Regions from separate parts of the Rhizobacter gummiphilus genome, predicted to be linked through region 2. Evidence: riboswitches for the same ligand, from Rfam matches in the RefSeq annotation. Region 2 holds a riboswitch; the other holds the start of a gene.

Region 1 (3,402 bases), 3.0 Mb from region 2:
AACCAGGCGATGCCCCAGTCGGTGTTCCCGGCGCTCCCCTTCGTGCCCACCTCCCACTGCCGGCTCTTCGCCTGCAGCACCTGGCCGGCGTTCGTGTAGCCCGCGGCACCCGCGGCGCCGGGCACCACGTACGACTCGGCGCCTTCGCCCCAGCTGGCGTACACGTGCTGGCGGGGCGTCCATTCGTACGAGGCGGCGAGCCACGGCGTGGTCACGGTGTCGCCGTAGCCGGTGGCGTTGTTGCCTTCGGAGTCGACGGTGTCGCGGTGCAGGCGGGTCGTGCGCACGCCCAGCCACGTGCTGAAGCCGTGGCCCCAGTCGATCGCGTCGGTGGCGAAGAACTCGAGGTTGCGTTCCTTGCTGTTGGTGCCTGGTTCGGCCCGTGTCGGGTCTTCGGGGGTGACCTTCGTGCCGTCGATGTTGCCCACGCCGACGTAGTTGTTCGCGCCGGTCTGGACCCCGACGCTGCGCCGGTTGTATTGCACGCCGCCATGCAGCTGGTGCGAGATGCCGCCGGTGTCGACGCGGCCCTTCACCGCGGTCTGCGCGACCTGCACGCGGCGGCGCTCGCCCTCGCTGCGGAAGTCATAGACGTCGTAGTCGCCGTTCGGGCCGTAGCGGTCGCAGTAGCCGGTGGGCGTGCCGCATTCGAAGCCGAACGGGTACGCGAGGCGGTCGTCCGTCTTCAGGCTCTGCGCGCCGACGACACTCACCCAGTGCCAGCCGCCGCCGAATCCCTGGTCGAAGCGCACGGTGCCGGTCAGGCCGTCGAACACGTTCGGCTGGCTCCACGGCTGGTTGTTGAGGTTGTCGGGCTGGCGGACGGTGGGGATGCTGTCGCCGGTCAGGCTGTGGCCCGGCAGGCTCTTGCCCACCTGGTGCGACCACTCGATCTCCGCTTCGAGCAGCGAGTCCGGCGCGATGCGCCAGTCGCCCGCGAACGCGGCGACGGTGCGCTCGGCATGGTCGTAGTGGTCGATCTCGGGCTTGCTGTTCTCGTAGGCCACGTTGACCCGGTAGCCGAACACGCCGTCGTTGCCGGCGCGGCCCCCCAGGTCGATGCCGCCGCCGAGCGTGCCGCGGTCACCCACCGTCACCGCGGCGTTGCGCAGCGTCGTGTCGGTGGGGCGCTTGACGACGTAGTTGACGAGGCCGCCCGGCGAACTGGTGCCGGCCTGGATGCCGCTCGTGCCCTTCAGGATCTCGATGCGTTCCTTGTTCGCGAGCGGGATCACGGTCTCGGCCGTGATGGGCAGGCCTTCACGGCGGTAGTTGTAGCGCTGGTCGAGCACGTAGCCGCGCAGCGCGACGAAGTCCCAGTAGCCGGGCGAGTTGTAGGCGTCGGTGGCGGCGGCCTCGTACGACAGGATGTCGGCGAGGCGGCGTGCCTGCGACTCCTCGAGCTGGTCGCGCGTGACGACCGTGGCCTGCATCGGAACCGACACCAGCGGCACGTCGCCGAACCCGGTGAGGGCGCTGGGGGGCACGGGCGCCTGGGACTTGACGACCAGTGGCGCGAGGGCCGGCGCATCGGTCTGCGCGTGAGCCGCCGCGGCGGTGGCGAGGCAGGCGAGGGCGACCGCACGGCGCGGCGTGCGGAGGGAGGAATGGAGCGGATGGGCCATCGTGACGATCGTGCGATGGCAGGGGCGCGGCGTGAGGGGGGTGGAACGGCGGAGAGGCCCCTCGGCAGACGCTTCCCTGCGCGAGGATTACCTCAATCAGGTTCAAAGGGACTCTCTCAGTCGAGCGCGATGGACCGCGTTCAACACCCCCAGCGAAGGCCGCGCGTGAACGCGGCACGCGCGGATTATTGCAGAGTGCGGATCGTTGATAATCCGCAGCCCCGCCCGGGTGACGAAACTGGTAGACGTAGCGGACTTAAAATCCGCGGCCGCGAGGCGTAAGGGTTCGAGCCCCTTCCCGGGTACCACGCATGGCCCACGGCCTCCGTGTCACACGCCGTCCACGGCCTCCGGATCGTCGAAGGCCTTGTCTGCCGCGGCTTCCGGTGCCAACGCTCGCCAGCGAGGGCGCCCCGCCAGATCCATCGCGATGCGATGCACGTCCGCACCACTCAAGGTGCGATCGAGCGTGAGCATGCGCGCGGTGACGCGTTCGACCCAGTCCGCGTCGGTGAGGTCGGGGGTGGCGGCGAGGGGCAGCATGTGTCGGGTCCTCCATGGCTCGTGGCGATGTGACGTTCCGATCGTGCGCCTCGCGAGAGGTTCCCGCTAGATTTGCGAAGCGGCTGACACGTTGCAGGGGAAATCGAGCCAGCGCGACACCACGGAGCGAAGATGCGCGACATCGCCCGTGGTCTGCAGCATCACGGGTGCGGTCGACGGTGCGTCTTCGGGCGTGACACCGAGCAACCGTGCGGCCTGCCGCGAGACGGGCCATGCGGTGTCGATCAGCATGACGCCTTCGCCCATCGCGGCCTGGATGTGGTGGCGCACGAACGGGTAGTGGGTGCAGCCGAGCACCACGGTGTCGACACGCGCGTCGCGCAACGGCGCGCAGAAGGTCTCGATCATCGCCACCATGTCGGGTGCGTCGAGGTCCCCGCGTTCGATCTGTCCGGCGAGGCCGGGGCAGGGCTGCAGCACGATCGTCGCGTCACCGCCGTGGGCGTCGAGCAGGCGCTGGAACTTCGCGCTGCGCAAGGTGGTGGGCGTCGCCATCACGCCGATGCGGCCGCTGGCCGAGGTCTTCACGGCCGGCTTGATCGCGGGCTCGACGCCCACGACGGGAATCTCCGGCCAGCGCTCGCGCAGCGCGGCCACAGCCACGGCCGTGGCCGTGTTGCAGGCCACCACGATCAGGCGGGCGCCGCTGGCGACGAGGTGGCCGCCGATGGCGAGGGTGCGCGCGGCCACGTACTCGTCGGTGCGTTCGCCGTACGGCGCGTGGGCCGAGTCGGCGACGTAATGCAGCGGGTGCTCGGGCAGGGTGCGGTGCAGCACGCTCAGCACCGACAGGCCGCCGAGGCCGGAGTCGAACACGCCCACGAGGGGCTTCGGGTCGGCGGAAGAGGACGCGGCGATCGAGGTCATGGCCGCGCGGAGTCTAACGGAGCAAAAAAATGCTGGCGGTTCGTCCGAGTCGTGGCACAATCGAAAAATAGCACGATCGTTCGTTTCCTTTGTCACCCTCGCGACTTCGTGTGCTCGTCGTGGGTATGGTGCGATCCTAGAATCCGTGCAACTTCAACAGTGATCCTTGAGGAGCTTCGGCATGAAAGTCTTGGTGGCAGTCAAGCGGGTGGTGGACTACAACGTGAAGGTTCGCGTCAAGAGCGATGGCACGGGTGTGGACATCGCGAACGTGAAGATGAGCATGAACCCGTTCGACGAGATCGCCGTCGAAGAAGCGGTGCGGCTGAAGGAGAAGGGTGTGGTC
Region 2 (3,402 bases):
GGCATCAGCACGTTCTTGCCCTTCATGCGCAGCTGGCGCGTGAGCATGTCGTTGATCGTGTAGTTGCGCACGTGGCCCATGTGCAGTTTGCCGCTGGGGTAGGGCAGCATGGAGCAGGCGTAGAACTTGGAACGGCTCGCGTCCTCGGTCACGCGGTAGGCGTCGGCGGCGGTCCACGCGGCCTGGGCGGCGCGTTCGATCTCGGTCGGTTTGAAGTCGGGGCTCATGGGAGGGCGCAATCAGGGGCGCTCGAAGGGTGTCCCCGATTATAGAAAGCACGGTGCGCCCTTCGGGGGCCGACCCCATTGCGGCGCGGCCCGTCCGGGCTTAAAAAGGCGCCGGGCACCCGCCCGGACGGCCGCGAAGTCGGCCGAAAACCACAACGGAGACAAATCATGTTCACGAAACGCTTCCGGCGCCAGGCGCTGGCGGCCGCCGCATTGGCGTCCGCGATCCTTCCCGCGTCCGCTGCCCACTGGGCCCTCACGGGCGACGTGGGCGCGCACGACCCCTCGATCCTCCGGGAGGGGGACCGCTGGTTCACGTTCAGCACCGGCGAGGGCCTGCAGGTGCTGGCCGGCGACAGCACCGGCCGCAACTGGACCCGCGCGCCGCGCATCTTCCTGTCGCCGCCATCGTGGTGGAAGACCTACGTGCCGAACCAGAAGGCCAACGACGTCTGGGCACCCGACGCCCACCAGTTCAACGGCAAGGTGTGGGTGTACTACGCGATCTCGAGCTTTGGCAGCAACACCTCGGCCATCGGCCTCGTGTCGGCGACCAAGGTCAGCGACGGCCGCTGGACCGACAACGGCCTGGTGCTGCGCTCGACGAGCGCCAACGACTACAACGCGATTGACCCGAACCTGGTGATCGACGCGTCCGGCAACCCCTGGCTCGCGTTCGGATCGTTCTGGAGCGGGCTGAAGATCGTGCGGCTCAACCCGTCGACGATGAAACCCACGGGCTCGCAGACGTCCATCGCGAAGCGCAGCGCGGGCATCGAGGCGCCGGCCATCACCTACAACAACGGCTGGTACTACCTGTTCGCGTCCATCGACAAGTGCTGCCAGGGTGTGAACAGCACGTACAAGATCATCTACGGCCGCTCGCGTTCCATCACAGGACCTTACCTCGACAAGGCGGGCAAGAGCCTGCTGAGCGGCGGGGGCACGGTGTTCGACGCCGGCAATGCGCGCTGGAAGGGGCCGGGCGGGCAGGACGTGGGGCATGGCGTGATCGCGCGGCATGCGTACGACGCGACGGACAACGGCAACCCGAAGCTGCTGATCAGCGACCTCAAGTGGACCAGCGACGGCTGGCCCACGTACTGACTCCCTTCATTTCTTGCGCCGGATCGTGGAGCTCATCATCTGGCTCCACGACCCGTCGGCCTTCTGCGTCCACCCCGAGAACTCGCGCGTGTCGTTGTCGATCCACTTGATCACGTCGCGGTACTTCGCGGTGCCGTTGCCGTCCATCGCCGGCCCGTCGGCCGCCATCGTGAGCGTGGTGCCATCGGCCTCGCGGGTGATGTCGTAGACCCACAGCTTGGGCATCATCGAGCCGATCCAGGTGCCCGTGAACTTCTTTGCCTCCGCGTCGTAGCCGAGGGTCAGCACCATGGTGCCGGTGTCGCCGCCCGGCATGCCGCAGGTGCCCACGCACTGCACCCAGAAGGGCCCGAAGCGGGTCACGGTCTCGGTGCCCTTGTAGACCTCGTCGCCCATGCGCGCCTCGGTGGTCCATTCGCCCACGAAACGGTCGAGCCAGGCGTGTTCGGCGGTGGGCTTGATGTCTTCCATGAGGGTTCCTTCCGAAAATGAATCGATCGGTTAAGTATGCGTGTGCCGCACGGTCTGTCAACCGATGGCCTTGCGCGCGGTGGGGCGCCGTGACTAGAATCCGCCTGCTTGTCGGGGTGCCGAGGGTCGATTCGATCCGAGGCTGAGATGGCGCATCACGCCAAACCCGTTGAACCTGATCGGGATCACCCCCGCGTAGGAAACAATGCACTCGGCCCTGGCGCACCCTCGCGCCCGGTCTCCAGGCAGGCACCCCACCACCTGGAGGCACGATGGCCAAGCAACCCACCCACGTCGACACCGACGACCTGTCCCGCCGCATCACGCGTGCGCCATTCCCCGGCTCGCGCAAGGTCTACATCGACGGCGCGCAGTCCGGCGTGCGGGTGCCGTTCCGCGAGATCGCGCTCACCGACACGCTCGTGCACGAAGGTCCGGGCGAGCCCCGCCGCGAACCGAACCCGCCGCTGCGGGTGTACGACGCTTCGGGCCCCTACACCGACCCTGACGCCCGCATCGACATCACCCGCGGGCTGCTCGGCTTGCGCACCGCATGGATCGACGCACGCGGCGACACCGAGGTGCTGCCCGGCCTCACGAGCGCCTACGGCCGCGAGCGTCTGGACGACCCCGCGCTGTCGGCGCTGCGGATGGCCGCTTCGCCCGTCCTGCGCCGCGCGAAGCCGGGAGCCAACGTCTCGCAGATGCACTACGCCCGGCGCGGCATCGTCACGCCCGAGATGGAGTTCGTGGCCGTGCGCGAGAACCTGCTGAAGGCGCAACTGCGCGAACGGCTGCTGACCGAGCGCCTGCCCAAGCGCGGCCACGGCTTCGGTGCCACGATGCTGCAGGACATCACGCCCGAGTTCGTGCGCAGCGAGGTCGCGCGCGGCCGCGCCGTGATCCCGTGCAACGTGAACCACCCCGAGAGCGAGCCGATGGCGATCGGCCGCAACTTCCTCGTGAAGGTCAACGCGAACATCGGCAACTCGGCCGTCACGTCGGGCATCGAGGAAGAGGTGGACAAGCTCGTGTGGGCCATCCGCTGGGGCGCCGACACGGTGATGGACCTCTCCACCGGCGACAACATCCACGAGACGCGCGAGTGGATCCTGCGCAACTCGCCCGTGCCCATCGGCACCGTGCCGCTGTACCAGGCACTCGAAAAGGTGCACGGCAAGGCCGAGGAATTGAGCTGGCCGCTGTTCCGCGACACGCTGATCGAGCAGGCCGAGCAGGGCGTCGACTACTTCACCATCCATGCGGGCGTGCGCCTCGCGTACGTGCCGCTCACGGCGAACCGGCTCACGGGCATCGTCTCGCGCGGCGGCTCCATCATGGCCAAGTGGTGCCTCGCGCACCACCGCGAGAGTTTCCTGTACGAGCACTTCGACGAGATCTGCGAGATCATGAAGGCGTACGACGTCTGCTACTCGCTCGGCGACGGCCTGCGCCCCGGCTCCATCGCCGACGCGAACGACGAGGCCCAGTTCGCCGAGCTGCACACGCTGGGCGAGCTCACGCAGGTCGCCTGGAAGCACGACGTTCAGGTGATGATCGAGGGCCCCGGCCACGTGCCGCTGCAGCTCGTGAAGGA

What was found. Region 2 has a riboswitch for thiamine pyrophosphate ahead of thiC (phosphomethylpyrimidine synthase ThiC). Riboswitches for the same ligand answer to the same signal wherever they lie in the genome.
Region 1: another riboswitch for thiamine pyrophosphate. It lies ahead of A4W93_RS12835 (TonB-dependent siderophore receptor); the one in region 2 lies ahead of thiC (phosphomethylpyrimidine synthase ThiC).

What each region holds. Positions count from the first base shown of each region.
Region 1 is NZ_CP015118.1:2,874,707-2,878,108, forward strand. Features, by position in the region: gene A4W93_RS12835 (TonB-dependent siderophore receptor) at 1-1,625, opposite strand, end outside; TPP riboswitch at 1,682-1,786, opposite strand; tRNA gene A4W93_RS12840 (tRNA-Leu) at 1,849-1,933, shown strand; gene A4W93_RS12845 (hypothetical protein) at 1,956-2,168, opposite strand; gene murI (glutamate racemase) at 2,235-3,056, opposite strand; gene A4W93_RS12855 (electron transfer flavoprotein subunit beta/FixA family protein) at 3,238-3,402, shown strand, end outside.
Region 2 is NZ_CP015118.1:5,845,716-5,849,117, reverse strand. Features, by position in the region: gene leuS (leucine--tRNA ligase) at 1-227, opposite strand, end outside; gene A4W93_RS26820 (arabinan endo-1,5-alpha-L-arabinosidase AbnA) at 396-1,334, shown strand; gene A4W93_RS26815 (DUF1579 domain-containing protein) at 1,341-1,805, opposite strand; TPP riboswitch at 1,908-2,024, shown strand; gene thiC (phosphomethylpyrimidine synthase ThiC) at 2,078-3,402, shown strand, end outside.